DNA from 4 places in the Pseudoduganella aquatica genome. Region 2 is predicted to be linked to each of the others. Evidence: predicted binding sites of a transcription regulator. Region 2 holds the regulator's gene; each other region holds the start of a gene.
What was found. Region 2 encodes FNR, which switches genes on or off when oxygen is low (the NO sensors DNR and NnrR bind a similar motif). Its sites were predicted from a motif close to TTGATNNNNATCAA; they were not measured.

Region 1 (7,619 bases), 3.3 Mb from region 2:
CCCGTCGGGGCTACCGCGTCAGTGTCGTCAATCCGGCCCAGATCAAGGCGTTTTCCCAGGCGCAGCTGGTGCGCACCAAGACCGACCAGGTCGACGCCAAGGTCATTGCCGAGTTCTGCGCCAAGCATGGTCCGGAAGCATGGCAGCCGCCGCCGCTGAGCGAACAGGAATTGAAAGCGATGGTGCTGCGCCTGGATGCGCTGCTGGCCATGCAGACGCAGGAAACGAACCGCCTGGACGTGGCGCGCGAATCGGTCCGGGCCGATATCGAACAGCATATTGCCTGGCTCGGCGAGCAGATTAAACAGCTGCGCAAGCGCGTACGTGATCACATCAACGACGATCCCGACATGCGCGGCAGACGCGACTTACTCGATACCATTCCCGGTGTCGGGGACAATACCATTGCGTTACTGCTGGCCTATGGCATGCATGCCGGGCGCTTCGACAACGGCCGGCAGGCTGCCGCCTTTGCAGGCCTCGATCCGCGCCAACATGAGTCCGGATCAAGCGTGAAGCAGCGGCCCCGGATGTCCAAGATCGGCCACGCGCATCTGCGCAAAAATCTGTACATGCCGGCTATGGTGGCGCTGTACCGCACCGACTGGGGGCGCCAGTTCCGCACCCGCCTGGAAGCAGCAGGCAAGCCGGCCAAGCTGGTGATCGGCGCCATGATGCGCAAGCTCGTCCACGTTGCTTTCGGCGTCTTAAAATCTGGCAAACCATTCAATCAGGAGCTTCAAAACGCTTGACCGGCATAACAGTATCTACGCGGAGCACGGTGGCGGATGAAGATTGTAGGGCGGGTTAGCGGCGCAGCCGCGTAACCCGCCATGCTCAATCCGCCCGCACCGTCACTTCGCGCTGCGCCGGCCACTGCCAGCTGCCTTCCAGGCGCCAGCTGCGGCCTTCGTCCTCCAGCAGCACTTGCCAGCGGCTGCGTTCCAGCATGGGCAGCGGCGCTTCGAAACTGCCGTCGGCCGCCGGCGCCAGTTCCAGCTTGATGTCGCGTTCCGGCTGCGTGGCGTGCGCCAGGTGCAGCAGCACGCGCGGCGGCCTGGCCTGGTCCGCGCCGTCCACGCGGCCGGACAGCACGCCGCGCGCCACGTCGTAGCGCAGCTCGGCCGACAGCCCGAGCGCGCTGGCCGCGCGGTCGCGCCGCAAGTCCTGGTTGATGGCCTTGCCGCGCTTGTAGTAGTCGCCCACCACCAGCGAGTCCGGCTGCGAGAAGGCCAGCCAGCCCGTGTACAGGCCGCCCACCAGCGCCAGGCACGGCCCCAGCATCAGCAGCCACGGCCAGCGCTGCGACCACCACGGCTGCGCCGCCGGCAGATTGAGTTGATGGCTTTGCATAATCCTCTCCTTCACGAGCGCGGCACGATGAACACCGCGTTTTCCCTGACCTTCAGCGCAGGATCGTCCAGCGCCGTCAGCTCGATGGTGATCTTGTTCGAGCCCTTGGCGCCGTCGCCGTGGGCGGCGCGCAGGCGTACCGGCACGGCACGCGTTTCGGTGCCGGCCAGCGTCACCTGCTGCTCCGTCACCAGCTCCAGCGACGGCATGCCGGACACGCGGATGCGGTAGCTGTGCGCCTGCTCGGACGTGTTCATGATCTGCAGGCGGTAGACGTTTTCTATCATGCCGTCCTCCACCTCGCGTCCCATGGCGCCGCGGTCGCGTATCACGTCCATTTTCAGCGGCGTGCGCAGCCACAGCGCCGTGCCGACCGCGCAGATGATCGCCAGCAGGATGGCGCTGTAGATCAGCACGCGCGGCCGCAGCGCATGCTGGCGGATCTGCCTGTGTGTGTAGCCTTCCGCCAGCGCGTGGTCGGTGCTGTACAGCACCAGGCCGCGCGGCTGGCCTATCTTGTCCATCACGCTGTCGCAGGCGTCCACGCAGGCGGCGCAGCCTATGCACTCGTACTGCAGGCCCTTGCGGATGTCGATGCCCACCGGGCACACCTGCACGCACATGGAGCAGTCGATGCAGGAGCCGCCGGTGTTTTTATTCAGTGCGCCGCGCGGCTCGCCGCGTTTCGCGTTGTAGGTGATGATCAGCGTGTCGCGGTCGAACATCGAACTTTGGAAGCGGGCGTAGGGGCACATGTATTTGCACACCTGCTCGCGCAGCCAGCCCGCGTTGCCGTAGGTGGCCAGGCTGTAGAACAGCACCCAGAACCATTCCCACGGGCCGAAACTCAGATGCAGCGCTTCCAGCGCCAGCGACTTGATGGGCGTGAAGTAGCCGACGAAGGTGTAGCCGGTCCACAGCGCCACCGTGCCCCAGGCCAGGTGCTTGCCGCCCTTGCGCCACATCTTGTTGAAGGTGAGGCCTTCCTTGGCCAGGCGCATGCGCGCGCTGCGCGTGCCTTCGAATTTGCGCTCTATCCACAGGAAGATTTCGGTGTACACCGTCTGCGGGCAGGAGAAGCCGCACCACACGCGCCCGGCGATGGCGGTGGCCAGGAACAGCAGGTAGGCGCAGATGATGAGCAGCGCCGCCAGGTAGATGAAGTCCTGCGGCCACAGCACCAGGCCGAAGATGTAGAACTTGCGCGCCGCCAGGTCGAACAGCAAGGCCTGGCGGCCGTTCCATGTGAGCCAGGGCGTGCCGTAGAAGGCCAGCTGCGTGAGCCAGACGAAGACCCAGCGCAGGCTGGCGTAGCGGCCCGCCGTCTCGCGAGGATAGATCTCCTCGCGGGCGGCGTACATCTTAATGACTTGTTCCGGCGCGTTCATTGCTGTTGCCTTGTGCTGGAGCGGCTGCCACAGCCGGTTGATTCGACAAGCCCCATACGTAGGCGGCCAGTACATGCACCTTGCCTTCGCCGAGGAAGTCCGCGAAGGCCGGCATGGTGTTGTTGCGGCCCTTGCGTATGGTTTCCATGATGGTTTCGGCGCTGCCGCCGTACAGCCAGACCTTGTCCGTCAGGTTGGGCGCGCCCAGGGCCTGGTTGCCGGTGCCGGCGCCGGTGTGGCAGCCCATGCAGGCGTTGAACTTGCTCTTGCCGAACACGGACTTGATCGGATCGGCCGCGCCGCCGGAGAGGCTCAGCACATAGTGCGCCACGTTTTCCACGTCCTTGTCCGAACCGAGCGCCGCGCCCATGGGCGGCATCACGCCGTGGCGGCCGTTCATGATGGTGGTCTTGATCACGTCCGGCGCGCCGCCGTACAGCCAGTCCTTGTCGGTCAGGTTGGGGAAGCCCTTGTTGCCGCGCGCGTCCGAACCGTGGCACTGCGCGCAGTAGGTCAGGAACAGGCGCTCGCCTATGGCCTGCGCTTTCGGATCAGCGGCCACCGCCGTCAGCTCCTGCTTCAGGTACTGGTTGAACAGCGGGCCGTATTCGGCCTCGGCCTGTTTCAGTTCGGCGCCGTACTGGCCGCTCGATTTCCATCCCAGCTTGCCGGCGTAGTCGCCCAGGCCGGGGTACAGGAACAGATAGGCCAGGCCGAACACGATGGTGATGTAGAACAGCCACATCCACCAGCGCGGCATGGGCGTATTCAGTTCGGTCAGGTCCTCGTCCCAGATATGGCCGGTGGTGCCGACCGGTGCGTTCACGTCTTTCAGCGCCTTGACCTTGTGCTTGGACTGCGAATACAGCAGCACCGCGCAGCCGAACACGCCAAGCATGGTGAGCGTGATGATGTAGTAGTTCCAGAAGCCGCTGGTGAAGTCAGACATGGTCGTTCTCCTCGTCCGCGAACGGCAGTTGCGCCGCTTGCGCAAAGCCGGCCTGGTTGCGGCGCGCGTATGCCCACGCGACGATGCCGATGAAGGTGATGAATGAGATGACGGTCATCACGCGGCTGGCGTTGTCAAACAGGTTTTCCATGTCAGTTCCTCGTCTTGATCTGGGTGCCCAGGCCTTGCAGATAGGCGATCAGGGCGTCTTCCTCGGTCTTGCCTTCCAGCTCGGCCGGGGCGGCGGCGATTTCCGCGTCCGTGTACGGGTCGCCCAGGCGCTGCAGCGCGCGCAGGTGCGGCACGATGTCGGCCGGCTTGAGCGCGGACTTGGCCAGCCAGGGGTAGTTCGGCATATTCGATTCCGGCACCACGTCGCGCGGGTTGGCCAGGTGGGTCTTGTGCCATTCGTCGCTATAGCGGCCGCCCACGCGCGCCAGGTCCGGGCCGGTGCGCTTGGAACCCCACTGGAAGGGGCGGTCGTAGACGAATTCGCCGGCCACCGAGTAGTGGCCATAGCGCTCGGTCTCGGCGCGGAAGGGGCGCACCATTTGCGAGTGGCAGTTGTAGCAGCCTTCGCGCACGTACACGTCGCGGCCGGCCAGGCGCAGCGGGCTGTATGGCTTCAGGCCCGCCACCGGTTCGGTGGTCGATTTCTGGAAGAACAGCGGAACTATCTCCACCGCTCCGCCCACCGACACCACCAGCGTCACCAGCACGATCAGCAGCCAGGGGTTCTTCTCTATCCATTCATGCGAAAATTTCATTTGATAGCTCCGTAGTGGTTGTCCTGAAACTCAGGCGGCTTTGAGTTCGGGGATGCGGGCGGTGGCGGTGTCGCGGCCGCGCAACGTCATCCAGGTGTTGTAGCCCATCACGCACATGCCGCCCAGGTACAGCAGGCCGCCGCTGAAGCGCACCACGTAGTAGGGGTAGGTCGCCTTCACGCTTTCAACGAAGGTGTAGGTCAGCGTGCCGTCGGGATTGACCGCGCGCCACATCAGGCCCTGCATCACGCCGGCGATCCACATGGCGGCGATGTACAGCACGATGCCGATGGTGGCGACCCAGAAGTGCAGGTCGATCAGCTTGACGCTCCACATCTCCTTGCGGCCGGCCAGGCGCGGCAGCAGGTAGTAGATCGAGCCCATGGTGATGAAGCCCACCCAGCCCAGCGCGCCGCCGTGCACGTGGGCGATGCCCCAGTCGGTGTAGTGCGACAGCGCGTTGACGGTCTTGATCGACATCATCGGGCCTTCGAAGGTGGCCATGCCGTAGAACGACAGCGACACGATCATGAACTTGAGGATAGGGTCGGTGCGCAGCTTGTGCCATGCGCCGGAGAGCGTCATCATGCCGTTGATCATGCCGCCCCACGACGGCGCCAGCAGGATCAGCGAGAACACCATGCCCAGCGACTGGGTCCAGTCCGGCAGCGCGGTGTAGTGCAGGTGGTGCGGACCGGCCCACATATAGGTGAAGATCAGCGCCCAGAAGTGGACGATGGACAGGCGGTAGGAGTACACCGGCTTCTCGGCCTGCTTGGGAATGAAGTAGTACACCATGCCCAGGTAGCCGGCGGTCAGGATGAAGCCCACCGCGTTGTGGCCGTACCACCACTGGATCATGGCGTCCTGCACGCCGGTGTACATGGAGTAGGACTTGGTCAGCGAGGCGGGCATGCTCATGCCGTTCACCACGTGCAGCAGGGTCACGGCCAGGATGTAGCCGCCGAAGAACCAGTTGGCCACGTAGATGTGCTCCACCTTGCGCTTGATGACGGTGCCGAAGAACACTACCGCGTAGGCGATCCATACCAGCGCGATCAGGATGGTGATGGGCCATTCCAGCTCGGCGTATTCCTTGCCGCGCGTGAGGCCCATGGGCAGCGTGACCACGGCGCTCAGGATCACGGCTTGCCAGCCCCAGAAGGTGAAGGCGGCCAGCTTGTCCGAGAACAGCCGCACCTGGCAGGTGCGCTGCACCACGTAGTAGGACGTGGCGAACAGGCCGGAAATGCCGAACGCGAAAATGACGGCGTTGGTGTGCAGCGGACGCAAACGCCCGTAGGTAAGCCAGGCGATGTCCAGGTTCAGGCTGGGCCAGGCCAGCTGGGCGGCGATGATGACGCCAACCAGCATGCCGACTATGCCCCAGACTACCGTGGCGATCGCGAATTGCTTCACGATCTTGTAGTTGTAGTTCAGAGTGTGATCCACTTTGTGTTCTCCCAAGAACGCTTTGATGATGTATGTCAAAGGTTACGTGGGTGGACTTCAAAAAACTTTGATGTGGATCAAAATTGGCCGAACCAGGAGGGGTCAGGAATCCTGCGCCGCGTCGTCGTCCTGCAGCACGCGCAGGCCGGGGCCGACCAGGTCGTCGAACTGGCCGCTGTCGGACGCTTTGAAAAACACCCACAGCGCGCCGAAGACCAGGGCCACGCTCAAGGGAACCAGCAGATACAAGGCTTCCATAGTCTATCCTTTTTCATTACGCAGCCGCAGCGCGTTGAGGACCACCACGGCGGAACTGAGGGCCATGCCCGCGCCGGACAGCCAGGGGTTCAGATAGCCCAGCGCGGCGGCCGGGATGGCCGTGAGGTTGTACAGCGTGGCCCAGGCCAGGTTCTGGCGCATCACGGCCATGGTGCGCGCGGCGGTGCGCGCGGTGTCGGCCACGGCGCCGAGCTGGCCGTTCATCAGCACCGTGTCTGCGTGGGCTTGCGCCAGCGCCGCGCCGCTGCCCATGGCGAAGGAGACGTCGGCCGCGCTCAGCACGGCGGCGTCGTTGATGCCGTCGCCCACCATCGCCACCACCGCCCCCTCCTGCTGCAGCTCCTGTACATAGGCCAGCTTTTGCTGCGGCAGGAATTCGCCGCTGGCCAAGGGGATGTCCAGGCTGCGCGCTACGCGCAGCGTCAGCGCTTCGCCGTCGCCGCTGAGCAGCACCAGCTGCTTGCCCTGCGCGCGGAAATAGTCGACGGTGGCTTGCGCGTCCGGTCGCAGCGCGTCGCAGAGCAGGAAGCGCGCAATCCACGCGCCGCCGCTGCCCAGGTACACGGGAGTGCCGTCGCCGTCGCTGTCGCCAGGGGGCGTGGCCAGCATGGCGGCGCCCGCAATGCCGGCCACAAAGGTTGCGTTGCCCAGCCGGTAGCGTATGCCTTGCACCGTGCCTTCCAGGCCCTGGCCCGGCAACTCCTGCACGTCTGTGGCGTTCCAGCGCGCCATGACGGCCGCTTCGCCCGCCGCCGCCAGCAGCGCACGGCCGATCGGGTGCACGCTGTTCGCTTCCAGCGCGGCGGCCACTTGCAGCGCGGCGCTGGCGGCGGTGCCGCCGAGCGCATCGATGCGCTGCACCGTGGGCCTGCCTTGCGTGAGCGTGCCGGTCTTGTCGAACACGATATGGGTGGCGCGGTGCAGCGTTTCCAGCACGTGGGGGCGCACGATCAGCACGCCCTTGCCCAGCAGGCGGCCGGTGGCGGCGGCCAGCGCGGACGGCGTGGCCAGCGACAGCGCGCAAGGGCAGGACACCACCAGCACCGCGATCGCCACGGGCCAGGCGCGAGCCGCGTCATGCCAGCTCCACCAGGCGAAGGCCGTCAGCGCGAACAGCAGCAGGCCAGCCACGAAGCGCGAGGCCGCGCGGTCCGCCCACTGCGCGAGCTGCGGCTTTTCAGCGCCCGCGCCTTCGATCAGCTTGAGCAGGCCCGAGAGCGTGCTGTCGCTGGCGGGTTTGTCCACGCGCGCCACCACCACGGCGCTGGCGTTGATGGCGCCGCCCGGCACGCTGGCGCCCGGCGCCCGGTGCTGCGGCGCGCTCTCGCCGGTCAGCAGCGACAGGTCGACCGAGGTCTGGCCTTCGACGATCTCGCAGTCGGCGGCAAAGGCTTCGCCGGGTTTGACCAGGATGAAATGGCCGGCGCGCAG
Region 2 (7,619 bases):
TGAAGGGGCCGCCTTTGCCGTCCTTGATCTGTTTCTGGTCGTTGTGCCCGAACTGCATCATGACCGTGTCGCCGGGGCGCATGGCGCTCAGCACCTTGTCCAGGCGGCGGCGGGCCAGCGAATCGCGGTAGGTCTCCCCGGACTCGCCGTGGTTGGCGACGGCCACGCCGGGCTTCAGGAAGCGCGGCAGCATCTGGCCCCAGCTGGCATAAGGTTCGCCGGGCTGGTCGCAGACAGTGGAGTCGCCCAGCAGGAAGATGGTGGGTGTTTGCGCAGGCGCGATCTCGATGGAGCGCACGGCCGGCTGGCTGCCGTTGAATTCCAGCGTCAGGCGGCGGTCCCAGTTCCAGGCTTCCTGCACGGTCTCGCGCGGCACTTTGAGATTCACCGCGCCCGCCGCCAGGCCGCCTACGGCTGGAATGGCGGGCGTGCGGATGTTGACGGTGAAAGTGCGCGTTTCAGTCTTGCCCGGCGCGGTGCGCACGTTCTCCAGCATCAGGCGGCGCAGTTCGGACTTGATGGTGGTGGTCGATGCTTCCGGCGTACCGCCCAGCGTGACGGTGATGTTGTAGTTGCCTTCGGGGAGATCGACCGAGAAGAAGGAGGGCTTGCCTGCCGCGGCGCCGGGCTCGAAGCCGTAGCCCTTGCTGGCGCTGTATTCGGTGGTGACAGGGACGGCGGTGTAGCCGGCGGCCGGCTTTGCGCTGAAATCGAAGCGGCGCGCTTCACCATTTTGTGCGGTGGCGGAGAAACTGGCGGCCAGTAGCAAGGCCAGCGTGGTGGCGCGGCGCGCCGCGAGCAGGGAAGTCTTCATGGTCTCTGTTTCTGTTGTGTTGTATGCGTACTATTCTTGTGCGCTGAGCCGGGATGCGCCAGGCAAAGGCGCCATGCCTTCGCCCAGGTAGAAGGAAGGATGCGGCGGCTGGTTGTAGCCTGCATTTTGGCCCGCAACCTGCACGCGGTATTGCGCGTCCTGCATCAGCGCAGGAATGCTGTGGGTGGTCGGCGCGGTGGTACTGAACACCAGCAGGGAGTTGTTGTCCGCGCTGCGCCAGACCACTTCCTCGCGCCAGTCGCCAAAAAGGTCCGCCGACAGCACGGGCGTGGACTTGGTGCCGTTGTTGGAGGCGGCGCCGGAGTCCGCGCCGTTCAGCAGGAGCTGCATGTCCTTGGTGGCCGGGTTCCATTTTTCTATCCGCGTGCCGTCCAGCGACTCGCGCAGCAGGTCGCCGTCCCACCAGGAAGCGAAGTTGATGCGGCGCGGATGCTCGGGGGAGATCTGCACGCCGCTGGCGCTCATCAGGCCGCCGACCGAGGCCCAGCATTCCTCGCCCAGGTGGGCCGGATCGATATCCATGCATACGCCGCGTCCCACGTCCGCGCCTTTGCCGTCCAGGCTCCACAGGATTTTGCCGGTGGCCGCGTCGTGCATTTCTATGCCGTGCTTGCCGTAACAGCTGGGCGTTTCGTGCACCATGAAGACCTGTTGTCCCGGACGAAGCGGGTCCAGCTTGCCCACGTGGAGGGCGTCGCCATGGCACAGTCCTGTGCTGTATAGCATTTTGCCGTTGCTACCTATGGTGGCCGCGCCGTAGATGATGTCGTCCTTGCCGTCGTTGTCCACGTCGGCCACGGACAGCCAGTGCGCGCCCTGGTGGTTCACTTCGCCGCCCGCCACGTCGCTGTCGAACACCCAGCGGCTGCTCAGCTTCCCGCCGCGCCAGTCCCAGGCGGCGATCACGGCGCGCGTGTAGTAGCCGCGCGAGAAGATGGCGCTGGGGCGGGCGCCGTCCAGATAGGCCACGCCGCCGAGGAAGCGGTCTACCCGGTTGCCGTAGGCATCGCCCCACGCGGCCACGTCGCCACGCCCGGGCAGATAGGGCGCGCTGGCCATGGCGGCGCCGGTTTCGCCGTTGAAGACGGTGATGAATTCGGGGCCGGACAGGACGTAACCCTTGGGGTTGCGGTAGTCCGCGTTCGCGTCGCCGATCACCTTGCCTTTGCCGTCCACGGTGCCGTCGGCGGTTTTCACCATCAGCTCGGCCTTGCCGTCGCCGTCGAAGTCGTAGACCAGGAAGGTGGTGTAGTGCGCGCCGGCGCGGATGTTGCGGCCCAGGTCCACGCGCCACAAGCGCGTGCCGTCCATTTTGTAGGCGTCGATATAGGTGTTGCCGGTGTAGCCTGCGTGCGAATTGTCGTGCGCATTGGTCGGCTGCCACTTCACTATCAGCTCGTAGCGGCCGTCGCCGTCAAGGTCGGCCGCCGAACCGTCGTTGATCTCGTAGGTGTAGCTCTGGCCGTCGGGCGTGACGCCGCCTGCCGGCTTCTGGACCGGGATGGTTTTGTATTGCTGCGGCCAAGTGGCGCCGGCGCTGGCCAGGGGCTGCTCGCCGCCGCGTGGCAGGACGGGCCGCACCGAGTAGACGGCTGCGGCGGCGCCGGCCGGGTCCACGTAGTTTGTGCTTTTCAGCGGCTGCGTGTTCAGCCGCTTGCCGTCGCGGTAAAGGTCGAAGGACGTCCCGCCCGGGTCCGTCGCCAGCGCCCGCCAGCTGACGAAGACGCCGCCGTTCGCGGCGATGGCGAGCACGCCACGGTCCAGGTTTTCAAGCTGCTTGCCTGCTATTTGAGCCGGGGCGGCCGCAGCGCCGGCGCTCAGCGCCAGTGCCAGGGACGCTGCAACGCCAGCGATGCGGTAGTTGTGCATGGAAGTCTTGTTTACCAGTGCTTGGGCAATACGATGTGCGAGCGGTTCGCATCACGGATGTCGCGGATGCCGGACAGCGCCATCGACACGTCCAGCTCCTTGCGCATGATTTCCAGCGCCAGGCTCACGCCCGGCTTGCCCATGGCGCCCAGGCCGTAGATGTAGCTGCGGCCCGCCATCACGCCGCGGGCGCCCATGGCGCAGGCTTTCAGGATGTCCTGGCCGGAGCGGATACCGCCGTCCATCCACACTTCCATCTTCGGATTCTCGGCCTGCACCGCTTCCAGCACGCCGGGCAGGGCGCGGATGGAGCTCATGGCGCCGTCCAGCTGGCGGCCGCCGTGGTTGCTGACCACCAGCGCGTCCGCGCCGGTGCGGGCGGCCATTTTCGCGTCTTCCGGATCGAGGATGCCTTTCAAAATCAGCTTGCCGCCCCATTGCTTGCGTATCCATTCCACGTCGTCCCAGTTCAGCGTGGGGTCGAACTGCTGGCCCACCCAGGCCATCAGCGTGGACAGGCCCTGCGCGCCCTTGACGTGGCCGTCGAGGTTGCCGAAGGTCTTGCGCTTGCCCAGCAGGACGCTGGCGCACCACGACGGCTTGCTCAGCATGTCCGCGATATTGGACAGGGTAGGGCGCGGCGGCACGGTCAGGCCGTTGCGCAGGTCCGCGTGGCGCTGGCCCAGGATCTGCAGGTCCAGCGTGAGCACCAGCGCCGAGCACTTGGCGGCCTTGGCGCGCGCGATCAGGTCGGCGGCGAAGGCGCGGTCGCGCATCACGTAGAGCTGGAACCAGAACGGCTTGGTGGTGGCCGCCGCCACGTCCTCGATGGAGCAGATGCTCATGGTGGTGAGCGTGAAGGGCACGCCGAATTCCTCGGCCGCCTGCGCTGCCAGGATCTCGCCGTCGCCGTAGTTCAGGCCCGTCAGGCCTACCGGGGCCAGCGCCACCGGCATGGACGCATCCTGGCCGGCCAGCGTGGTGGCGGTATTGCGCTGGTCCACATTCACGGCCACGCGCTGGCGCAGATGGATGGCTTCCAGGTCGCTTTTGTTGGCGCGCATGGTGCCCTGGGTGTAGGAGCCGGAATCGACGTAGCCGAAAATAGCTTTTGCGACGCGACGCTTGGCCTGCAGGCGCAGGTCTTCAATCTCGGTGATGACTGCCATGGGGGTATTGTTATAGGTCTGATTAGGATGGCTTCCGAGTATCGATAGTCGTCACGCCAGTGTCAACGGCTGGCGCAATCTAATCATGTTTATGAGTGATACAAAGCGAAACGTGCGCGAAATGCGCCCGCGCGATACGCTAGTCGTCATTTCTATAATTACAGGGGCAAACCATGCTGCGCGCGCCATTGCTGTCCGGTCTAACCTTGGCCGTCCTCGCTTCCACCCTGACCGGTGCCGACGCCGGCCCCTTGCCCAAGCCGGACCGGGGCGGCGTGCCCGAGTCCAAGCTGTACGACTACGGCGTGATGGGGCCGCCCGCCACCCCGGCCACCGTGGCCGCTGCCGATGCCGCCGTCGCCACGCCGCTGCCGCCCGGCCCCTACGCGGCGGACTGGGAGTCTATCCGCAAGAATTACCGCACCCCGGCCTGGTTCGAGGACGCCAAGTTCGGCATCTTCATGCACTGGGGCGTGTACGCGGTGCCCGCCTACCACAACGAATGGTATGAAAAGCATATGTACGGCGCCGACCTGGCCTGGCACACCGCAACCTTCGGGCCGCCGGAACGCTTTGGCTACAAGGATTTCATCCCCCGGTTCAAGCAGGAGAAGTTCGACGCCGCGCAGTGGGCCACGCTGTTCCGCCGCGCCGGCGCCCGGTTCGTGATGCCCTCCGCCCAGCACCACGACAATTTCGCGCTCTGGGACAGCCATGTTACGCCTTTCAACGCCAAGCGCATGGGACCGAAGCGCGACCTGATAGGCGAACTGGCGGCCGCCGTGCGCAAGGAGGGCATGAAGTTCGGCGTGTCCAACCACGGGGTGGAGAACTTCACCTTCATCAACCCGCCCGAAGCGCTGGAAGCCCGCCTGAAAGCGGCCAAGGCCGACCTGTACGACCCGGAATGGGCGGCCTTCTACAACGTGGCCGATCGCAGCCAGCCCGCCATGGCGCGCTTCCTGACCGACTGGGTGAACCGCAACCTGGAGCTGATCGACCAGTACCAGCCCGACATTCTGTGGTTCGACAACGGCGTCAACCTGCGCGTGCTGGACCCGCTCAAGCTGCGCGTGGCGGCCTACTACTACAACCGCGCCCAGGCCTGGAACAAGGAAGTCTCGATCAGCACCAAATTCGTCGCCTACGCGCCCAGCAACGACGACGCCCAACAGGTCGGATCCATTATCGACTTTGAAAAGATAGGCGTGCGCTCGCCGCCGGACATCCGGCCCGGCCCGTGGATGGTGGACGACACCATAGGCAGCACGTGGGGCTACACCAACGGCATGAAGGTGGCCGGCGGCGCCGCCATTATTGGCCGCCTGGTCGACACGGCGAGCAAGGGCGGCTTCTACCTGCTCAATCTCTCGCCCAAGGCCGACGGCACCATCCCCGAGGAGCAGCAGCGCACCTTGCTGGACGTGGGCGCATGGCTGGACGCCAATGGCGAGGCCATCTACGGCACCCGCCCCTGGAAGCAGTTCGGCGAGGAGGGATGGCGTTTCACATCCAAGGGCACGGCGGTCTACGCCATCGGCGCGCCGCGCGACGGCTCGGTGGTGCTGCGCGTACTGGGACCGGGCGCCGGCAAGGTGAGGGGCGTGGAACAGCTGGGCCGCGACGGCGCGCTGCCATTCCGCCAGACCCAGGAAGGCCTGACGGTGGAGGGTATTTCCAGCGCGCCCGGCGCCTTGGGCGGCGCGCCGTCGGCGCTGAAAATCACCTTCTGAGCTGGCCTGTAGGGGATCCCCTACAGCAGCCAGCCGGAATACCCGATACCGCCCAGGCCCGGTGCGGGCGATACTGTCCGCATCGACAGCGCAGCCCATGCACCGGAGCCGACCATGACCACCGCCACCATCCACATCGCATCTTCCGCCCCAGCCAAGGCGCAGCCCCAGCCGCGCTGCGGCCTGTGCAGCTTCAACCGCCTGTGCCTGCCGCAGGGACTGGACGAGGATGCGATGCACCGCCTGGAGCAGATCATCTCGCGCCGCCGCAAAGTGCAGCGCGACGAGCAGCTGTTCAGCATGGGGCAGGGATTCGGCAGCCTGTACGCGGTGCGCCTGGGGCATTTCAAGACCGCGCAGGTGAACCAGCGCGGCGAGCAGCAGATTACCGGCTTCCACATGGCCGGCGACCTGCTGGGCATGGAAGCGATAGGCACCGGCCAGCACAGCTGCAGCGCGGTGGCGCTGGAGGACAGCGAAGTGTGCGAAATCCCCTTTGGCCGCCTGCAGGAGCTGGTGGCCGAAGTGCCCGAGCTGATGCACCAGTTCCACCGCGTCATGGCGCGTGAAATCCAGCGCGAACAGGCGGTTGCCCTATTTTTGGGCAATATGCGCGCCGAACAGCGCCTGGCCTTGATGCTGACCTCCCTGGGCGCCCGCTACGCGGCGCGCGGCTTCTCGCCTGCAAGCTTCCAGCTGCGCATGTCGCGCGAGGACATCGGCGGCTACCTGGGCCTGACCATCGAGAGCATCAGCCGCCTGCTGGCGCGCTTCCGCAAGGCCGGCTGGATCAGCCTGAACAACCGCGACCTGCGCATCCTGGATCTGGCCGGCCTGCAAGACTTGGCCGCCGGCCGCTTTGCCCCTGAGTGCGAAGCCGCCTGAGGCGCTGTCTGGCGCCCCGCCTGCTTCCCGTCCTCTATTCCTGTTCCACCTGGTAGCGCCGCTCGATGTTTTGCTGACAAGCCAGGCAGTGCGCAGCCGACGGCTGCGCCAGCAAGCGGGCCAGCGCAATGGCCGCGCCGCACTGGCGGCATGCGCCGTAGCTGCCGTCCGCCAGCCGCGCCAGCGCCAGTTCCACCACCTCCAGCTCCCACGTTGCCTGCTTGCGCGCCGCTCGCGCCCGCTCGCTCAACAGCATGCGCTCCAGTTCCGCCGCCGTTTCGCTGTCTACCGAGTGCATTGCGTTCTCCGCCGTTCCCATGGGTGTAACTGTATGGGAAGCGGGCGTTCCGCGTCAGTGGCTGGTTTGATCCAGGTCAAATTGCCGCCGAATTTCCGCTGCGGACACTAAGGCTTTACCGGGGCGGGCATCTTTCGTATGATTGCGGCATGCAAAATCCCCCCATCGCCGACCAAAGCCTGGCCTGGCTACTGGCAGCCGCCACCGATCCCGTCCTCATCGTAGACCGCGGCGGCGCGATTGCGCTCGCCAATCCGGCCCTGGAAGCGCTGTTCGGCTACACGCAGGAGCAGTTGCAGGGCCTGCCGGTGGAGACGCTGATACCCGAACGCTTCCGCCACGGCCACCAGGCGCTGCGCGAAGGCTACACCGCCGAGCCGCATCCGCGCGCGATGGGCGCGGGGGCCCAGCTGTCCGGCCGCCACCGCGAGGGACGCGAATTCCCGGTCGAGGTCAGCCTGTCGCCGCTGCGCAGCCCGGACGGCCAGACCATGGTGATGGCCACCATCCACGACATCAGCGCCCGCAAGGCCGCCGAACAGGCGCTCCAGGAGAGCGAAGCGCGCATGCGCGCCGTGTTTGAAACGGCGGTGGACGGCATTATCACCATCGACGAACACGGCATGCTGGAACGCCTGAACCCCGCCGCCGAGCGCATGTTCGGCTACCGCGAGGCGGAGGTGGCGGGCCGCAACATCAATATGCTGATGCCGGAGCCGCACCGCAGCGCGCACGACGGCTACCTGGCGCATTACCGCGCCACCGGCGAAAAACGCATCATCGGCAAGGGCCGCGAAGTGCAGGGCCTGCGGCGCGACGGCAGCGTCTTC
Region 3 (7,619 bases), 1.2 Mb from region 2:
AGTATCTTGAACATCGGGTCGGCGCTGATGTCCGGGCTGAAGAAGCCGTTGCGGCTTTCCAGCAGCTTGCCGTCGGGGAGGTAGAGGGCGATGGGCAGTTCCAGGCGCGAGGGCATGAGCGAATCGAGCAGGCCGCCCTTGCGGGTGAACTCGGGCAGGCGCAGCGTGCCGCCGGTTTCTTCGTATTTGAGTTTGAACAGCTGGGTGGCGTGCTCGGTCTGGCGCAGCAGGTGGCTGGTGTGTTCGGCCAGGGTGCGGGCCAGCGTCTGGCTATGCAGCACGGCCTCGTGGCGCGCGCTGTGGTACTCCTGCCGCACCTGGTAAGCCACGGCGCCCCACATGGACAGCAGCAGCCCAAGGGCAAACGCAGGCAGCAAAACTGCCCGGTAGGTTTTGCGCAGGAAGCGCCGGACTGGGTTATCTGATCTTATCAATTGGTCGCCTTGGGGCTTTTGGGGTAACGCAGTCTCCATTGGGGGATATTTTGCACGCAAATTCGGCGCTTGGGGTCCAGGCAAAACCAAAATAAATCCGCCGGGCAGGGAAAAGTGATAAAACGCCAATGGAAAGCGCGTTTTCTTTTAGAATGGCGGGCTGCGTTTAACCATGGAAGGGCCACGCTTTTGACCGAATTGACACTCAGCCTGGCGGCGGCGCGCGCCCTGCATCTGGCGGCGCAGGGGCTGTTGCAGCCGCGCCGCAGAAAAGCGCGCAAAGCCGACGTGCTGGAGGCGATACGGCAGATGGGCGTGCTGCAGATCGACACCATCCACGTGGTCGCGCGCAGTCCCTTCCTGGTGCTGTGGAGCCGCCTGGGCGACTATCCGCAGCCCTGGCTGGAGGAACTGCTGGCCGAGGGCGCGCTGTTCGAGTACTGGGCCCACGAGGCCTGCTTCGTGCCGGTGGAGGACTACGGCCTGTACCGCCACCGCATGATAGACCCCGGCTCCATGGGCTGGAAGTATTCCGAGACCTGGATGGCCGAGCGGCGCGCCGACGTGGACGCGGTGCTGGCCCACATCCGCGCCAACGGCCCGGCGCGCTCCTCGGACTTCGAGCGCACCGACGGCAAGGGCGGCGGCTGGTGGGAATGGAAGCCGGAAAAGCGCTCGCTGGAGGTGCTGTTCACGGCCGGCCAGCTGATGATAGCGCGGCGCCACAACTTCCAGCGCGTGTACGACCTGGCCGAGCGCGTGCTGGAACGCTCGCTGCCGGGATGGGACGACAGCCGCATGCCCGCCATGGACGAAACGCGCCGCACCTTCGTGCTGAAAACGGTGAAGGCGCTGGGGCTGGCCAAGGCGTCCTGGATCGCCGACTACTTCCGCACCAGGCCGCCGCGCCTGGACCCGGAAACGCTGGTGGCCGAAGGCGCGCTGCTGCGCGCCCGCGTGCAGGGCTGGGACGAGCCGGTCTACATCCACCCGGACCATGCGGCGCTGGCCGCCAGCGCGGCGGACGGCGGGCTGTCGGCCACGGCGACCGTCATCCTGTCCCCGTTCGATCCGGTGGTGTGGGACCGCCGCCGCGCCCTGGAATTGTTTGATTTCGACTATCGCCTTGAATGCTACACGCCGGCCGATAAGCGCCGCTACGGCTATTTCACCCTGCCCATCCTGCGCCGCGGCGCGCTGGTGGGGCGGGTGGACGCCAAGGCGCACCGGCGCGAGGGCGTGTTCGAACTGAAGTCCGTGGCCCTGGAGCCGGGCACGCGCGCCAGCGAGCGCTTTGTGCGCGACGTGGCGGCCGCCTTGCGGCGCTGCGCCAACTGGCACGGCTGCCCGCAGTTGCGGGTGCAAAGCGCCGAGCCGGCGGAATTTGCCGCCGTGCTGCAGGCCGAACTGGATAGCGACCGGATAGCATGATGAAGACCGCATTGGAGACTGCATGACCCTGCCCGCCGCACCCGCCAGCCTGATCGGCGCCGACGGCCAGCCCCTGTTTGGCCGCTATGCCGGCATGGCCGGGGGATTCGACTGGAGCGCGCTGGCGGCCCCGCACGCGCGCAACGCCTTGTGGCGCGGCTTCCACCACAAGCGCTGGCACTACGTGGCGCTGTCCACCGAGCAGGTGTTCTGCGCCGTGGCCATTGTGGACCTGGGCTGGATAGGCACCTGCTTCGCCTACGCCTTCGACCGCGACGACGGCGACATGCTGGCCAATTTTTCGCAGGACGGCCTGCCGCTCACGGCGGCCCGGGTGGCGGCGCACGCCGGCGGCCGCAGCACCTTCAAGGTGAAGCAGACTTACATCAATATCGAAGCGCTGGACGCGGGCCGCTACAAGCTGGAGCTGGACTGCCCCTACCTGGTGATAGACGCCGAATTCGGTCCCGCCAGCGCGCCGCCGCTGCTGGCCAGCGGCCCGGTCAAGAACGGCTCGGTGCACGCCACGCAGAAGTCGGCCGGCATGCCGCTGTCGGGCGAGGTGAAACTGTGGCGCGGAGAGTACGATCTGGCCGGCGGCGTGGCCAGTTTCGACTATTCCAACGGCCTGCTGGCGCGCAACACGGCCTGGCGCTGGGCGTCGGCGCATAATCTGGAACTGGGTTTCAATTTGCAGGCCGGCTATTTCGGCGGCCACGAGAATGCGCTGTGGCTGGACGGCCAGGTGCACGCGCTGGGGCCGGCCCATTTCATCTACGACCAGGCCGACCCGCTGGCGCGCTGGCATATCTTCACCGAGGACGACCTGCTGGAGCTGTTTTTCACGCCGGAAGGCGCGCGCCGCCAGGACAAAAACCTGGTGGTGGCGGCCAGCCGCTATGTGCAGCCCATAGGCACTTTTACCGGCTGGGTGCGCAGCAGCGCGGACCAGCCGAAACGCATGGTGACGCAGCTGGTGGGCGTGACCGAAGACCATACCTCGCGCTGGTGAGCCCGGACGGGCGCGCGGGCTGAAAGGACGGCCGATGAGCATCAGGAATTTCAACAGTCTGTTCGACCCCGGCTCGGTGGCCGTGATAGGCGCTTCGCTGCGGCCGGGCAGCCTGGGCGCCATCGTGCTCACCAATATGGCCGAGGGCGGCTACGCGGGCGCGCTGTGGCCGGTCAATCCCAAGTACGACGAACTGCTGGGCGTGCGCTGCTACAGCAAGGTGTCGGCCCTGCCCAATGCGCCGGACCTGGCCATCATCTGCACCCCGCCGGCCACGGTGCCGGGCCTGATCGCCGAGCTGGGCGCACGCGGCACACGCGCCGCCGTGGTGCTCAGCAAGGGGCTGGACGAGACCCGCAGCGGCGGCAAGAGCGCGCGCCAGGCCATGCTGGAGGCGGCCAAGCCGCACCTGCTGCGCATCCTGGGGCCGGGCGGGGTGGGCCTGCTGGCGCCGCACAGCGGCCTGAACGCCAGCCTGGCCGAAGGCGGCGCCAAGGCCGGCAAGATCGCCTTCGTGTCGCAGTCGGACGCGCTGATGGCGGCGGTGCTGGACTGGGCGCGGCTGCACGGCATCGGCTTTTCCAAGTTCGCCTCGCTGGGCGAGCGCGCCGACATCGACCTGGGCGACCTGCTCGACTTCCTGGCTGACGACAGCGACACGGCGGCCATCCTGGTCTACATGGAAAACCTGGCCTGCGCGCGCAAATTCATGTCGGCGGCCCGCCTGGCCGCGCGCGCCAAGCCGGTGATCGTGCTCAAGGCGGGACGCGACGCCAGCGACCCGGTCTACGACGCCGCCTTCCGCCGCGCCGGCATGCTGCGCGTGCATTCCACCGAAGACCTGTTCGACGCGGCCGAAACGCTGGCGCATGCGCGCGCATTGCGCGGCGAGCGGCTGGCCATCGTGGCCAACGGCGGCGCCCTGGGCACCATCGCCACCGACGCGCTGGCCTATGCGGACGGCAAGCTGGCGCCGCTGTCGCCCGAGACCGTCAAGCTGCTGCGCGCGGCCCAGCCCGAGGTGGCCGCGCACGGGGCGTCCGCGCCGCAAAATCCGTTCCAGCTGGGCGGCGCGGCCACGCCCGAGCAGTACGTGGCGGCCTTCGAGGCGCTGCTGCGCGAGCCGCAGGTGGACGCCGTGCTGCTGATCCATGCGCCCGCCACCGGGGTGGACGCCAGCCGCATCGCCGCGCTGCTGGCGCCGCTGGCGCGCGGCTCGGGCAAGAACGTGCTGTCTTGCTGGCTGGGCGGCGCTTCGGTGGCGGGCGCGCGCCGCGTGTTCGCCGAGGCCGGCCTGCCGAGCTACGACACGCCGGAGCAGGCGGTGCGCGGCTTTATGCAGATGGCGCAATACCGCCGCAACCAGGAATTGCTGATGGAAGTGCCCGGCCAGTTTCCGCCGGGTAGCAAGCCGGAACGCGCCGCCGCGCGCGCCGTCATCGCCGCCGCCATGGCCGAGGGGCGCCAGGTGCTGGAGCCAGAGGAAACCCGCGCCGTGCTGGGCGCCTACGGCATCCGCATGGCGGAGCAGGGCAGCGCGCCGCCGCCGCATAGCGACGAGCTTGCCATCGGCGTGCATGACGATCCCTCGTTCGGTCCGGTGATCAGCTTGTCGCGCGGCGGCCCGGCCGGCGCGCGCGCCCGAGCGGATGCCCGCGTGATCGGCCTGCCGCCGCTCAACATGGTGCTGGCGCGCGATTTGCTTGAACGTTCCGGCCTGGGCGACGGCGGCGATGCGGTCTGCCACACGCTGATACAGGTGTCCGACCTGGTGGCAGACACCTGCGAACTGGCCAGCCTGAGCATAGATCCGCTGCTGGCCGGGCGGGACGCGAACGGGGGCGGGGACGGCGGCGTGCTGGCGCTGGGCGCGCGCATCACGCTGGGCGCGCCGCGCGCCAGCTACCGTCTTGCCATCCGCGCCTATCCGCAGGAGCTGGAGCAGGAAGTGCAGTGGCAGGGAGGGCCGCTGACGCTGCGCCCGATCCGGCCCGAGGATGCGCCGCAGCATGTCGAATTTTTTGCCAGGATAGATCCGGACGATGTGCGCCTGCGCTTCTTTTCCGCCATGCGCGAACTGCAGCCGGCGCAGCTGGCGCGGCTCACGCAAATCGACTATGACCGCGCCATGGCCTTTATCGCCACGCGCGTCGGTAGTGGGGGCCGGCCCGAAACACTAGGGGTAGTAAGGGCTGTTGCAGACCCCGACAATCAGCATGCCGAATTCGCTATTTTGGTGCGTTCGGACTTGAAGGGAAAGGGGCTTGGCGCTATTCTGTTTCAAAAGCTGGTCGAATATTTCCGCAGCCGAGGCACTGCGGCGATAGTCGGCGAAGCGTTGTCTGAAAATGGCGGTGTCCAGCAGCTGGTCCGGCGCTTCGGCGGCACGGTCAGTCCGTCGCCGGAACCAGGGATGGCCAATTTGCTGCTCAAGCTGCAAGCATAGCGATTCGCCTAAGCTGCGCTTGGAGGCAAACCGCATCACCAAGCTCTAATAACGGGACAGTTTGTGCTAGATCAAAGTCCCGGTCGTCGCGTTTATTTACACTTTTACTTCCGCCTCGTCGCATTGTGTGATTTCAGCTTGGAGTAAGAATGTTAACGGCCACCTACACCTTGGTTGCTCTGTCCGTCGAGCAAGCCAACATCCGCGTCAGTTTGCTTTCGTTCCAAAAATACGTGCAGTCCACCCTGCTGCGCCAGAACAGCCTGACCTTGTCGCAGCTCGAGTTCGCGTGCGAATCGCTGAACCGCCTGTACCAGGCTTGCCATTGGCGCAAGATTGAGATGTATCTGATCCCGGCCATCCGCCAGGCCACCGAGCAGGCCAACCAGCTGCTGGAGGAGCTCAACCGCCTGAACGACGTGGCGCTGGGCGTGATCCGTTCCTTGCAGCAGCAGGTTTCCGAGTCGAAAGACGAGTCGGAGCAGCGCGTGCAGGAAATCTGCTCCGGCATCGACGCCTTCTGCGAGTCGCTGCTGCAGCGCCTGGACAAGGAGGAGAAGGAACTGTTCGCCGTGGCGCGCACGGCCATAGGCGGCGAGGCCTGGTTCGCCATCGCCAACCAGTTCCTGCTGCACGACGCCAACGTCGCCGAAGCGCGCCGCTGCAAGGGCGGCCAGCTGCACCTGGTGCAGACGCCGGCGGCCAGGCCGCGCGCCGCGCAGGGCCGGCAAAGCGGGCAGGACGTGATGGACGACGCGCTGCTGCCGGCGCTGGCTGTGCTGCCCGTGGTGCTGCCGGACGAGGAGCTGGATCCGAACATCGCCGTGTCCGAACTGGTGCGTCCGCGCCGCCAGCGGCCGCTCAGCCGCGCGCTGGCGGACTAGCAAATAAATAGGGGGCAAAGAATTTGGCGTTCCTTTGCTATCATGGTGGTTTTGATACAGCGATAGCCCATCATGTTCGAATTCCTCTTCAAGCGCCCCGGCGATGCACCCAACGGCCAGCCGGCCGACGCCGGGCAGGCTTCCGCCGCCGTGGCTGCGTCCGTGCAAGCTGAGCAGACCGCATCGCGCCGCGCCGCGCAGGCCGAGCGCGCCAAGGCGCTGGCCGAGGACGAGGCTGCCGCCGTCGAACTGATCTTGCAGAGTGAATTTGCCGACGTGCGGCTGGCCGCGGCCGCGCACGTGGTGTCGCAGCCTGCACTGGAGCAGGTGCAGCAGGCCATGCGCAACACCGACCGCCGCGTGGCCAAGCTGATGCAGTCGCGCCTGGACGCGATCCGCCACCAGCAGGCCGAGCAGCGCCAGGCCGAAGCTGCCATCGCCAACGCGCGCAAGCTGCTGGCCGACGAAAAACTCACGCCCAACCAGGTTGCCGAGCTGGACCGCTTGTGGAAGGTGATCGCCGCCACCCCGGCGCTGGCGGAGGAATTCAACGGCGTGCGCGGCGCGCTGGGGCAGCGCCTGGAAGACCAGGTCAATTTGCAGCGCGCCGCGCTCGATGCGCTGGCCGCCGTGCGCCGCGTGGCGGCGGGCCAAGCGGACGCCGCCGAACTCGATGCGCTGGCCGAGGAACACGCCAAACATGTGGCCGCGTCCGAAAAAGGCGCTTTGCCGCGCAATCTGCTGGGCGATTTTGAGACCGCCATGAGCGAGGCGCGCGCCAAGCTGGCCGCACAGGCGGCCCGCAGCGCGGCGCAGGCCGGCGCCGAAGCCGAAGCCGGCGCCGCAGCGGCCGCCGCCGATGACGCAAGCGCTTTGCAGGCTGTTGCCGGCGTCAATGCTGCCAACGGCGCCGCCCATGCCAACGCGGCCGGCAGCGATCCTGCCGAGGCTGCAGGCGAGCCCGGCGCAAAGCCGCACGCCGCCGCTGGCGCCGCCAACGGCTCAGCCAAGCCGGCCGAACAGCGCCACGCCAAACCGCGCGACCTGTCGCCCGCCGCGCAGGAAGCCGCCCGCGAAGCCAACAAACGTTTCATGGCCACGCTGGACGCCATGGAAGCAGCGCTGGCCGAAGGCCAGCTGCACATTGCCAACGATCATGACAAGGCGCTGAAGGAGACCAAGACCGGCCGCCTGAGCACGGCCCAGGCCGACCGCCTGGCCCACGTGCGCGCCGACCTGAAGCGCCTGGGCGACTGGGCGCGCTGGGGCGGTAACGTTTCGCGCGAGGAACTGGTCAAAGCCGTGGAAGACCTGAAAGGCCAGCAATTGGCCATGGCCGAGCTGGCCAAGAAAGTGGGCAGCATGCGCGAGCGCTGGAAAGCGCTGGACGTGGTTTCCGGCGCGGCGCCGAA
Region 4 (7,619 bases), 1.9 Mb from region 2:
GCTTTGCGACAGCGGCACGTGGCGCTTGTCATTCAGGCGGCCCAGGGCGCTGTCGATGGCGCGCTTGAGTTTATCGGCGGCGCCGCTGATGGCCTGGTGCAGCGTGGCGGCGTGGTCGCTGACGGCGATGGGCTGGTAGCCGGTAACGCGCGCTTCCATCAGGCAACGATTGTCGCCGTCCGCTGATTTCTGGCTGTTGTTGTCGCTCAGGTGGACTTCGACGCGGGTGATGTGTTCGGCAAAGCGGCCGATGGCTGCGGTGACGACGGTTTGTACATGGTCATCCAGGGAAGCATGACGTTCGATGGTTTTATCGGTGTTGACATTGATCTGCATAGACTGCTCCCGTTTGTTCATCAAAGCATGCCCGGTAAGGGGTACGCAAGGCCATCTTACTCCTTTTGGCGGGGTCTGCCAGCCGATTGCCGCCCGGCACAACTTTATTTTTAATTGTTCAATAGCCCCGCTGCAATATTGACCGACAGCCCCAATATGAAGAGGTTGAAGAAGAAGCTCAGCACCGACTGGCCCAGCACCAGCTTGCGCAGGCCCGCGCTGCGGACGCTGACGTCCGAGGTCTGCGCGGCCACCGCGATGGTGAAGGAGAAGTACAGGAAGTCCCAGTAGTCGGGTTCGTGCTGCGGGCCGGGAAACTCCAGCGGGCGCGCGTTGGGCGTGGTCTGGTAGTACAGATGGGCGTAGTGGAAGCAGAACAGGGTGCCGACCAGGAACCAGGAGCCGATCAGTGTCAGCCCCACCAGCGCATATTCGAGCAGGTGATCGCGCAACTGCTGGCCGTGCAGCTCCGCCAGCTCGGAGCCTATGGCCATCAGGCTCACCAGCGCCGCCACGCACAGCACGGCCAGTATCATGGGGCCGCGCTCGTCCTCGGCGGCGGCCACGCGCTTGACCTTGCGGTGGTCGGCCCGCATCATCATCCAGCCCATGGTGACCAGGTAGGCCCACACGGCCACATCCCAGCAGGCCAGGATGCGCGTGACCAGGCGCCAGCTATCGGGCAGCAGCGGGCCGCTCAGCGCGCCGAGGACGATGGCCACGGCGAGGTGGGGGCGGCGGTGTATCAGGTCCGGAAATATTCTCATCCGGACATCATATCAAGCCGCCTTGGCTTGCGCCTCGCGTTCGTCGTGCGGGAAACGGTCCATGCGCGACAGCACCGGGAACAGCACGCTCCACAGGCCGGTGACGGCCAGCGTGGCAGCGCCGCCGAACACCACCGCGCGGGTCAGGCCCAGCCAGCCGGCCGTCACGCCGGACTCGAATTCACCCAGCTCGTTGGAGGCGCCGATGAAAACCGAGTTGACCGCGCTCACGCGGCCGCGGATCTCGTCCGGCGTTTCGTACTGCACCAGCAGGTGGCGCACGTAGACGCTGATCATGTCGCCCGCGCCCATCAGCAGCAGGGCCAGCAGCGCCAGCGCGAAGCTGGTGGTCGAGCCCAGCAGCACGGTGCAGGCGCCGAACAGCGCCACGCCGCCGAACATCCACAGGCCCACGCGGCGCGTGATGGGGAAGAAGGCCAGCGCCACCGAGCACAGCGCGGCGCCGGCGCCGGGCGCGGTGCGCAGCAGGCCCAGGCCGCTCGGGCCGACGTGCAGCACGTCGGCCGCCAGCGCCGGCAGCAGGGCGGTGGCGCCGCCGAACAGCACCGCGAACAGGTCCAGCGACATCGCCCCCAGCACAACCGGGCGCGACAGCACAAAGCGCAGGCCTTCCAGCACGCTGTGCCAGCTGGCCGGCTCCTTGCTCACCGCCTGCGGCGCGGCCTTGGTCAGGCACATCAGCCCCACCGCCACCACCAGCAGCGCGGACGCGGCCAGGAACACCGTGGTGGGGCCGTAGAAGTACAGCAGGCCGCCCAGCGTGGGGCCGAGGATGACGGCGATATGGAAGGTGGACGAGCTGAGCGCGACGGCCTTGCTGAAGTCCTCGGCCGGCACCATGTTCACCAGCACGGCCTGGGTGGCCGGCATCATGAAGGCGCGCGCGCAGCCGAACAGCGTGAGGATGAGGAACACCGGCCAGACAATGCCCAGCCCGGTCAGGGTGAAGCCCAGCAGCAGCAAACCGCACAGCAGCTGCGCGCCCAGGCAGAAGGCGATGATGTTGCGGCGGTTGTAGCGGTCGGCCACGTGGCCGGCGGGCAGGATCAGCAGCAGGAAGGGCGCGAACTGCGCCAGGCCGATCAGGCCCAGGTCGTACAGATTGCCGGTCAGCGCATACACATGCCAGCCGATGGCCACATGCTGCATCTGCACGGCCAGCGTGCCGAGCACGCGCGCGGCCAGGTAGAAAGCGAAATTGCGGTGTCGGAGGACGGAGAAGCCGTTGGCGGAAGAGCGGGACATAGGGACAATCAGGACAATGACGGGCTGGCGTAGCCCATCATTGTGCCTGATGTCAGACAACTGCGCTTGCCGGCGGCCCGGCCCGCCGCGTCAGAAGGCGGCCAGGTCGGCTTCGGTGGTGAAGGCGTCGGCGTAGAACTCTTCTTCCGGCAGCGCGCACTTGGCCACGAAGTCGGCCTTGGCGGTTTCCACCATGATGGGCGCGCCGCAGGAATAGACCTGGTAGCCGGACATGTCGGGCAGGTCGGCCATCACGGCCTGGTGCACGAAGCCGGTGCGGCCGCTCCAGTTGTCCTCCGCCTCGGCGTTCGACACCACCGGCACGTAGTTAAAGTTGGGCAGCTTGGCGGCCCACTCGCGGCACAGCGCGTCCATATACAGGTCTTGCGGGCGGCGGCCGCCCCAGTACAAGGTCATGGCGCGCTTGGAGCCGGTTTGCACCAGGTGCTCGACGATGGCCTTGATCGGCGCGAAGCCGGTGCCCGAGGCCAGCAGCACCATGGGCTTGTCGCTGTCCTCGCGCACGAAGAAGGTGCCCAGCGGGCCTTCGAAGCGCAGGATGTCGCGCTCTTTCATGGTGGAGAACACCTGGTCGGTGAACAGGCCGCCCGGCATGTGGCGGATGTGCAGGGTGATGGGGCCGTTGTCCGGCGCGGTGGCCATGCTGTAGCTGCGGCGCTTGCCGTCGCGCAGCAGGAACTCGATATACTGGCCGGCGCGGTACTGCAGCGTTTCATTGGCCGGCAGCTGCAGCGAGATCACCACCACGTCCGGCGCCACTTTTTCTATGGTGGACACGCGCGACGGCATTTTCTTGACCGGATAGTCGCCGCTGCCCGCCACTTCGCGCGCTTCGATCACCAGGTCGGCGTGCGGCGTGGCGCAGCAGAACAGCGACATGCCTGCCGCTTCCTCTTCCGGCGTGAGCGCGCGCGCCTGGTGCGCCTTGTGCGTCACGCTGCCGGAGATGACCTTGCCCTTGCACGAGCTGCATGCGCCGTTCTTGCAGCCATACGGCAGCCCCACGCCGGCGCGCATGGCCGCCGCCAGGACGGTTTCGTCCTCGTCGCAGGAGAATTGGTGGCCGCTGGGCTGAACAGTAATCTGGAAAGTCATACAATCCTTAAATGAAAATCTCAAACGCTAAAAAAATTGCCCGGCCGCGCCTGCTGGTGCTGGGCTGCGGCGACGTAGGCCTGCGCCTGCTGCCCTTGCTGCGCGCGCGGTTCCGTATCTTCGCCGTCACCAGCCAGCCGTCGCGGCGCGCCGAGCTGCGCGCCGCCGGCGCCGTGCCGCTGGTGGCCGACCTGGATAAGCCGGCCAGCCTGCGCCGCCTGAAAGGGCTGGCGGACTACGTGGTGCACCTGGCGCCGCCGCCCGCCGAGGGCCTGCGCGACAGCCGCAGCCGCAATGTGACCGCCATTTTACCCGAGGCCGGACGCGTGGTTTACATTAGCACCACCGGTGTTTACGGCGATTGCGGCGGCGCCTGGTTCGACGAAAGCCGTCCGGTGGCGCCGCACAATGCGCGCGCCAGGCGCCGGGTGGACGCGGAGCAGGTGCTGCGGCGCTGGGCGCTGCGCACCGGCGCCACGCTGTCCATCCTGCGCGTGCCCGGCATCTACGCGGCGGACCGGCTGCCGCTCAAGCGCCTGGACCTGGGCACGCCCGCGCTGCTCGAGCAGGACGACGTGTACACCAACCACATCCACGCGGACGATCTGGCGCGCATCATTGCGCGCGCACTGTTCCGGGGCGCGCCGAACCGGGTCTACCACGCGGTGGACGACAGCGACATGAAAATGGCGGCCTATTTCGACGCCGTGGCGGACGCCTTCCGCCTGCCGCGCCCGCCGCGCCTGCCGCGCGCCGAACTGGCGGCGGTGGTCACGCCGGCCTTGCTGTCGTTTATGTCCGAGTCGCGCCGCATGCGCAATACGCGCCTGAAAAGCGAGCTGGGCGTTCGTTTGCGCTATGAACGGGTTGTGGACTGCTTACAACAGCTGGCGCCAACTGAAAGGCAGGTGTAAGCAAAAAGGCAGATAATAAATCGATAAGAGTTTGGCAGGAGACGCCATGCAGCCCGTCCCGCACCCCAGCAAAGAACAAGTCCGCGCGTATATGATGCAGCGCAGCCAGGCCCAGCGGCCGCCGCCGGCGCCGGACGAAATCCGCAGGCAGCTGGGGTGGTGTTGGCAATACGGCAATGGTATCGATGGCGGCGCCGGCCTCACCCTCTGTCCGGTTTTCCCTTCCCCGCAGTTCACCTTTGTGCTCCCAGGAAATATCGCCCAGCTCAGCGCCTTGCTGACCGTGGAGTGGCTGTTTCTGGCCGCCGGTTACAGGGTTGCTCATTGACTATGTCTTGCCCGGAAAGCACGTTTAACATTTCCTAGCACAGTAAGTAGGGAAAGATTCTCTCTAATTCTCACTTTTTTCGTGCTGGATTGGCCTTTGGGCAATAAAAGCGTGTATCATACGGCCTAGATGCTATAAAACATAGCAAGTGACCTATGTAGGCTAGTGTCCATCCCGTACTTTTCCGGTAAATATTTTGTCAATGTGTCGTTTTTTTTCCAAGAAGACGACCCGAACCTGAACGAATCCGATGACGTCTCTTAAAGAAATTACTGCTTCGGCAACTTACAACCCGAACCGGGTCCTCGACGCAATTATTGAAAAATTGCAGCTCAAGAACGATGCGGCGCTGTCGCGCGCCCTGGAAGTGGCCCCGCCGGTAATCAGCAAAATCCGCCACAACACGCTGCCTATCGGCGCCACCATCCTGATCCGCATGCATGAAATCAGCGATTTCAGCATCCGTGAACTGCGCGAGATGATGGCTGCCTGATAAGCCGCACGTAAAAATGCAATGGCCCCCGCCTGGCAACAGGAGGGGGCCATTTTCATTGCTGCGCCGGAATTACGCTGCCGGCGTGATGCGCGGACGCACGGAGTACATGTCGCCGGCCGCTGCGGCTGGCTGGGCCGGCTTCTGCACTGCGCCGGAGTAGGCTACCGTGGCGCCGGAATAGGCGACGGTCGCGCCCGAGTAGGCGGTCTTGGCCTGCTGGGTGGTGGCGCCCGAATAGGCCACGGTGGCGCCGGAGTAAGCGGTCTTGGCTTGCTGGGTCGTTGCACCCGAGTAGGCCACTGTCGCGCCCGAGTAGGCGGTCTTCGCTTGCTGGGCGGTAGCGCCGGAATAGGCTACCGCGGTGGCGCCGGAGTAGGCGGTTTTGGCTTCCTGGGCCGTCGCGCCCGAGTAGGCCACTGCCGTCGCGCCCGAGTAGGCCGTTTCGGCGCGCAGGTAGTCTTCGCCGAAGGTGGCTTCGTACAGTTCCTTCATGCGCTCGCCCACGCGGTGGTGCGCTGCCTCGTCGTCTTCGCCGCGCAGGCCGATGTAGGGGAAGTGATGCAGGAAGTAGCCGAACACGGCCTGGCAGTCCGTCGCGTATTTCATCGTGTCCAGGATGTGGTAGTGCCAGAAGGTGTCCACGTCCATCAGCGGCGCAGTCTGTTCCTGCGGGAAAGTCTTCATCAGGTACAGGAAGCGGCGGTATTCGAATTCGACGGCGTTGGCTTTTTGCAGCGACCAGCCCTCGCCGGATTCTTCATGCATCAGTTTGACCTTGATCGGTTCCAGATCGAGGTCGGCAATGGCTTGGAAGCGTTCAGCAGAAATCATGAGTGACATCCTTTACTGAGAGACGAGTGGATTGGGGGCACGCGGTGAGTCGGGCCGAAGCGGCCGGTGCAGGATCGTTCGGAGCTGGGAACGAGTGTTGATGTAGATCAACGAATCCTAGTATAGGCAAGCTGTTGCTGAATGCAAGTGATGTTTTTCAATCGTGCGCGGGGGCTGTGCTGCCCCCGCGACACTATCAATCCGCTAGTTAATCAGGCGCTCGCAGGCAGGCGCGGACGTTCCGTGTAGAACCCGGCGGTGGCGGCCGCGCCGGAAAAGGCCGTATTTGCCGCCACGCCGGAGAAGGCTGCCTTGGTGGCGACGCCCGAAAACGCGGCCTTGGCGGCCACGCCCGAGAAGGCCATCTTGGCGGCCACACCCGAGAACGCCGTTTTGGCGGCGGCGCCGGAGAAGGCGGCCTGGGTGGCCACGCCTGAAAACGCCGCCTGGTTGGCCGCGCCGCGCACATAGGCCTCGCCGAAGGTGGCTTCGTACAGTTCCTTCATGCGCTCGCCGACGCGGTGGTGGGCTTCCATGTCGTCTTCGCCGCGCAGGCCGATATACGGGAAGTGGTGCAGGAAGTAGCCGAACACCGCCTCGCAGTCGGCCGCGTACTTCATCGTGTCGAGGATGTGGTAGTGCCAGAAGGTGTCGACGTCGACCAGCGGGGCCGTTTGTTCCTGCGGGAATTTTTTCATCAGGATCAGGAAGCGCCGGTATTCGAATTCGATGGCGTTGGCACGTTCCAGCGTCCAGCCTTCGCCGGATTCCTCGTGCATCAGTTTGACCTTGATCGGTTCCAGATCCAGTGCCGCGATAGCCTTGAGGTCGTCGTTCGCATTCATGTGCTCGTTCCTTTCAACGTGATGGATGGGGTGCTACAGGAACGATTTTTGACCAGTTGCCCTAGCCCATTCTTGATAAATCGCAAGCTATCGTCAGTAAATTCCTAATCGCAACAGAATTGTCCTAGACGCAGCCTAGACGGTCCCGAGGCGGTGCGGGTAGGCGGGCGGGAGAGTGGGGACGGGGACGGTAATGAGGATGGTGGTGCCGGCGTTGGGACTGCCGCCTATGGCGCAGCTGCCGCCGAGGATGCTCACGCGCTCCTCGATGCCGACCAGGCCGAAGGAGCCGAATTTGTTGCGGCTGCGGTCGTGCAGCCCTACGCCGTTGTCGCTGATGCTCATGCTGAGCACGCCGTCCTGGCGGCGCAGTTCCACCCGTACCATGCTGGCGTTGGCGTGCTGCAGGATGTTGCTGAGTGACTCTTGCAAAATGCGGAAATAGGCAATGGCGCACTTGTCGTCGATGCCCTGGTCGATGTCGGCACTGTGTTCGATCAGCTCGCACACGATGCCGCTGCGCTGTCGGAACTGCTCGATCTGCCACTCGACGGCGGCGCTCAGGCCCAGGTCCAGCACATTGGGCCGCAGGTCGTTGATGATCTGGCGCACGCTCTTGATGGTGTGGTCGATCTGCGCCAGCGTGCAGCGCGCGCGCTCGTGCAGGCGCGAATGGCGGTGGCTGGTGCGGGTGGTCAGCACGTCCGCCTCGATGCGCAG

Region 1: the regulator FNR is predicted to act here: its motif matches at 5,977-5,990, upstream of ccoN (cytochrome-c oxidase, cbb3-type subunit I).
Region 3: the regulator FNR is predicted to act here: its motif matches at 5,385-5,398, upstream of KT882_RS22220 (hemerythrin domain-containing protein).
Region 4: the regulator FNR is predicted to act here: its motif matches at 6,152-6,165, upstream of KT882_RS08565 (glycine-rich domain-containing protein).

Annotation. Positions count from the first base shown of each region.
Region 1 covers NZ_CP086370.1:310,786-318,404, reverse strand. The annotation lists gene KT882_RS01360 (IS110 family RNA-guided transposase) at 1-752, shown strand, start outside; gene KT882_RS01355 (FixH family protein) at 838-1,353, opposite strand; gene ccoG (cytochrome c oxidase accessory protein CcoG) at 1,365-2,741, opposite strand; gene ccoP (cytochrome-c oxidase, cbb3-type subunit III) at 2,716-3,690, opposite strand; gene KT882_RS01340 (cbb3-type cytochrome oxidase subunit 3) at 3,683-3,841, opposite strand; gene ccoO (cytochrome-c oxidase, cbb3-type subunit II) at 3,843-4,457, opposite strand; gene ccoN (cytochrome-c oxidase, cbb3-type subunit I) at 4,488-5,909, opposite strand; gene ccoS (cbb3-type cytochrome oxidase assembly protein CcoS) at 6,012-6,167, opposite strand; gene KT882_RS01320 (heavy metal translocating P-type ATPase) at 6,171-7,619, opposite strand, start outside.
Region 2 covers NZ_CP086370.1:3,840,533-3,848,151, reverse strand. The annotation lists gene KT882_RS17190 (GDSL-type esterase/lipase family protein) at 1-814, opposite strand, end outside; gene KT882_RS17185 (rhamnogalacturonan lyase) at 845-2,704, opposite strand; gene KT882_RS17180 (alpha-hydroxy acid oxidase) at 2,716-3,873, opposite strand; gene KT882_RS17175 (alpha-L-fucosidase) at 4,047-5,606, shown strand; gene fnr (fumarate/nitrate reduction transcriptional regulator Fnr) at 5,721-6,491, shown strand; gene KT882_RS17165 (TraR/DksA C4-type zinc finger protein) at 6,526-6,789, opposite strand; gene KT882_RS17160 (sensor histidine kinase) at 6,939-7,619, shown strand, end outside.
Region 3 covers NZ_CP086370.1:4,993,574-5,001,192, reverse strand. The annotation lists gene KT882_RS22240 (sensor domain-containing diguanylate cyclase) at 1-434, opposite strand, end outside; gene KT882_RS22235 (winged helix-turn-helix domain-containing protein) at 624-1,865, shown strand; gene KT882_RS22230 (DUF2804 domain-containing protein) at 1,888-2,877, shown strand; gene KT882_RS22225 (bifunctional acetate--CoA ligase family protein/GNAT family N-acetyltransferase) at 2,912-5,323, shown strand; gene KT882_RS22220 (hemerythrin domain-containing protein) at 5,473-6,207, shown strand; gene KT882_RS22215 (DUF349 domain-containing protein) at 6,280-7,619, shown strand, end outside.
Region 4 covers NZ_CP086370.1:1,944,392-1,952,010, forward strand. The annotation lists gene KT882_RS08530 (HPF/RaiA family ribosome-associated protein) at 1-336, opposite strand, end outside; gene KT882_RS08535 (DUF1345 domain-containing protein) at 447-1,103, opposite strand; gene KT882_RS08540 (MFS transporter) at 1,116-2,369, opposite strand; gene KT882_RS08545 (CDP-6-deoxy-delta-3,4-glucoseen reductase) at 2,460-3,485, opposite strand; gene KT882_RS08550 (NAD-dependent epimerase/dehydratase family protein) at 3,497-4,399, shown strand; gene KT882_RS08555 (hypothetical protein) at 4,446-4,727, shown strand; gene KT882_RS08560 (hypothetical protein) at 4,978-5,220, shown strand; gene KT882_RS08565 (glycine-rich domain-containing protein) at 5,293-6,054, opposite strand; gene KT882_RS08570 (glycine-rich domain-containing protein) at 6,267-6,899, opposite strand; gene KT882_RS08575 (CHASE domain-containing protein) at 7,035-7,619, opposite strand, start outside.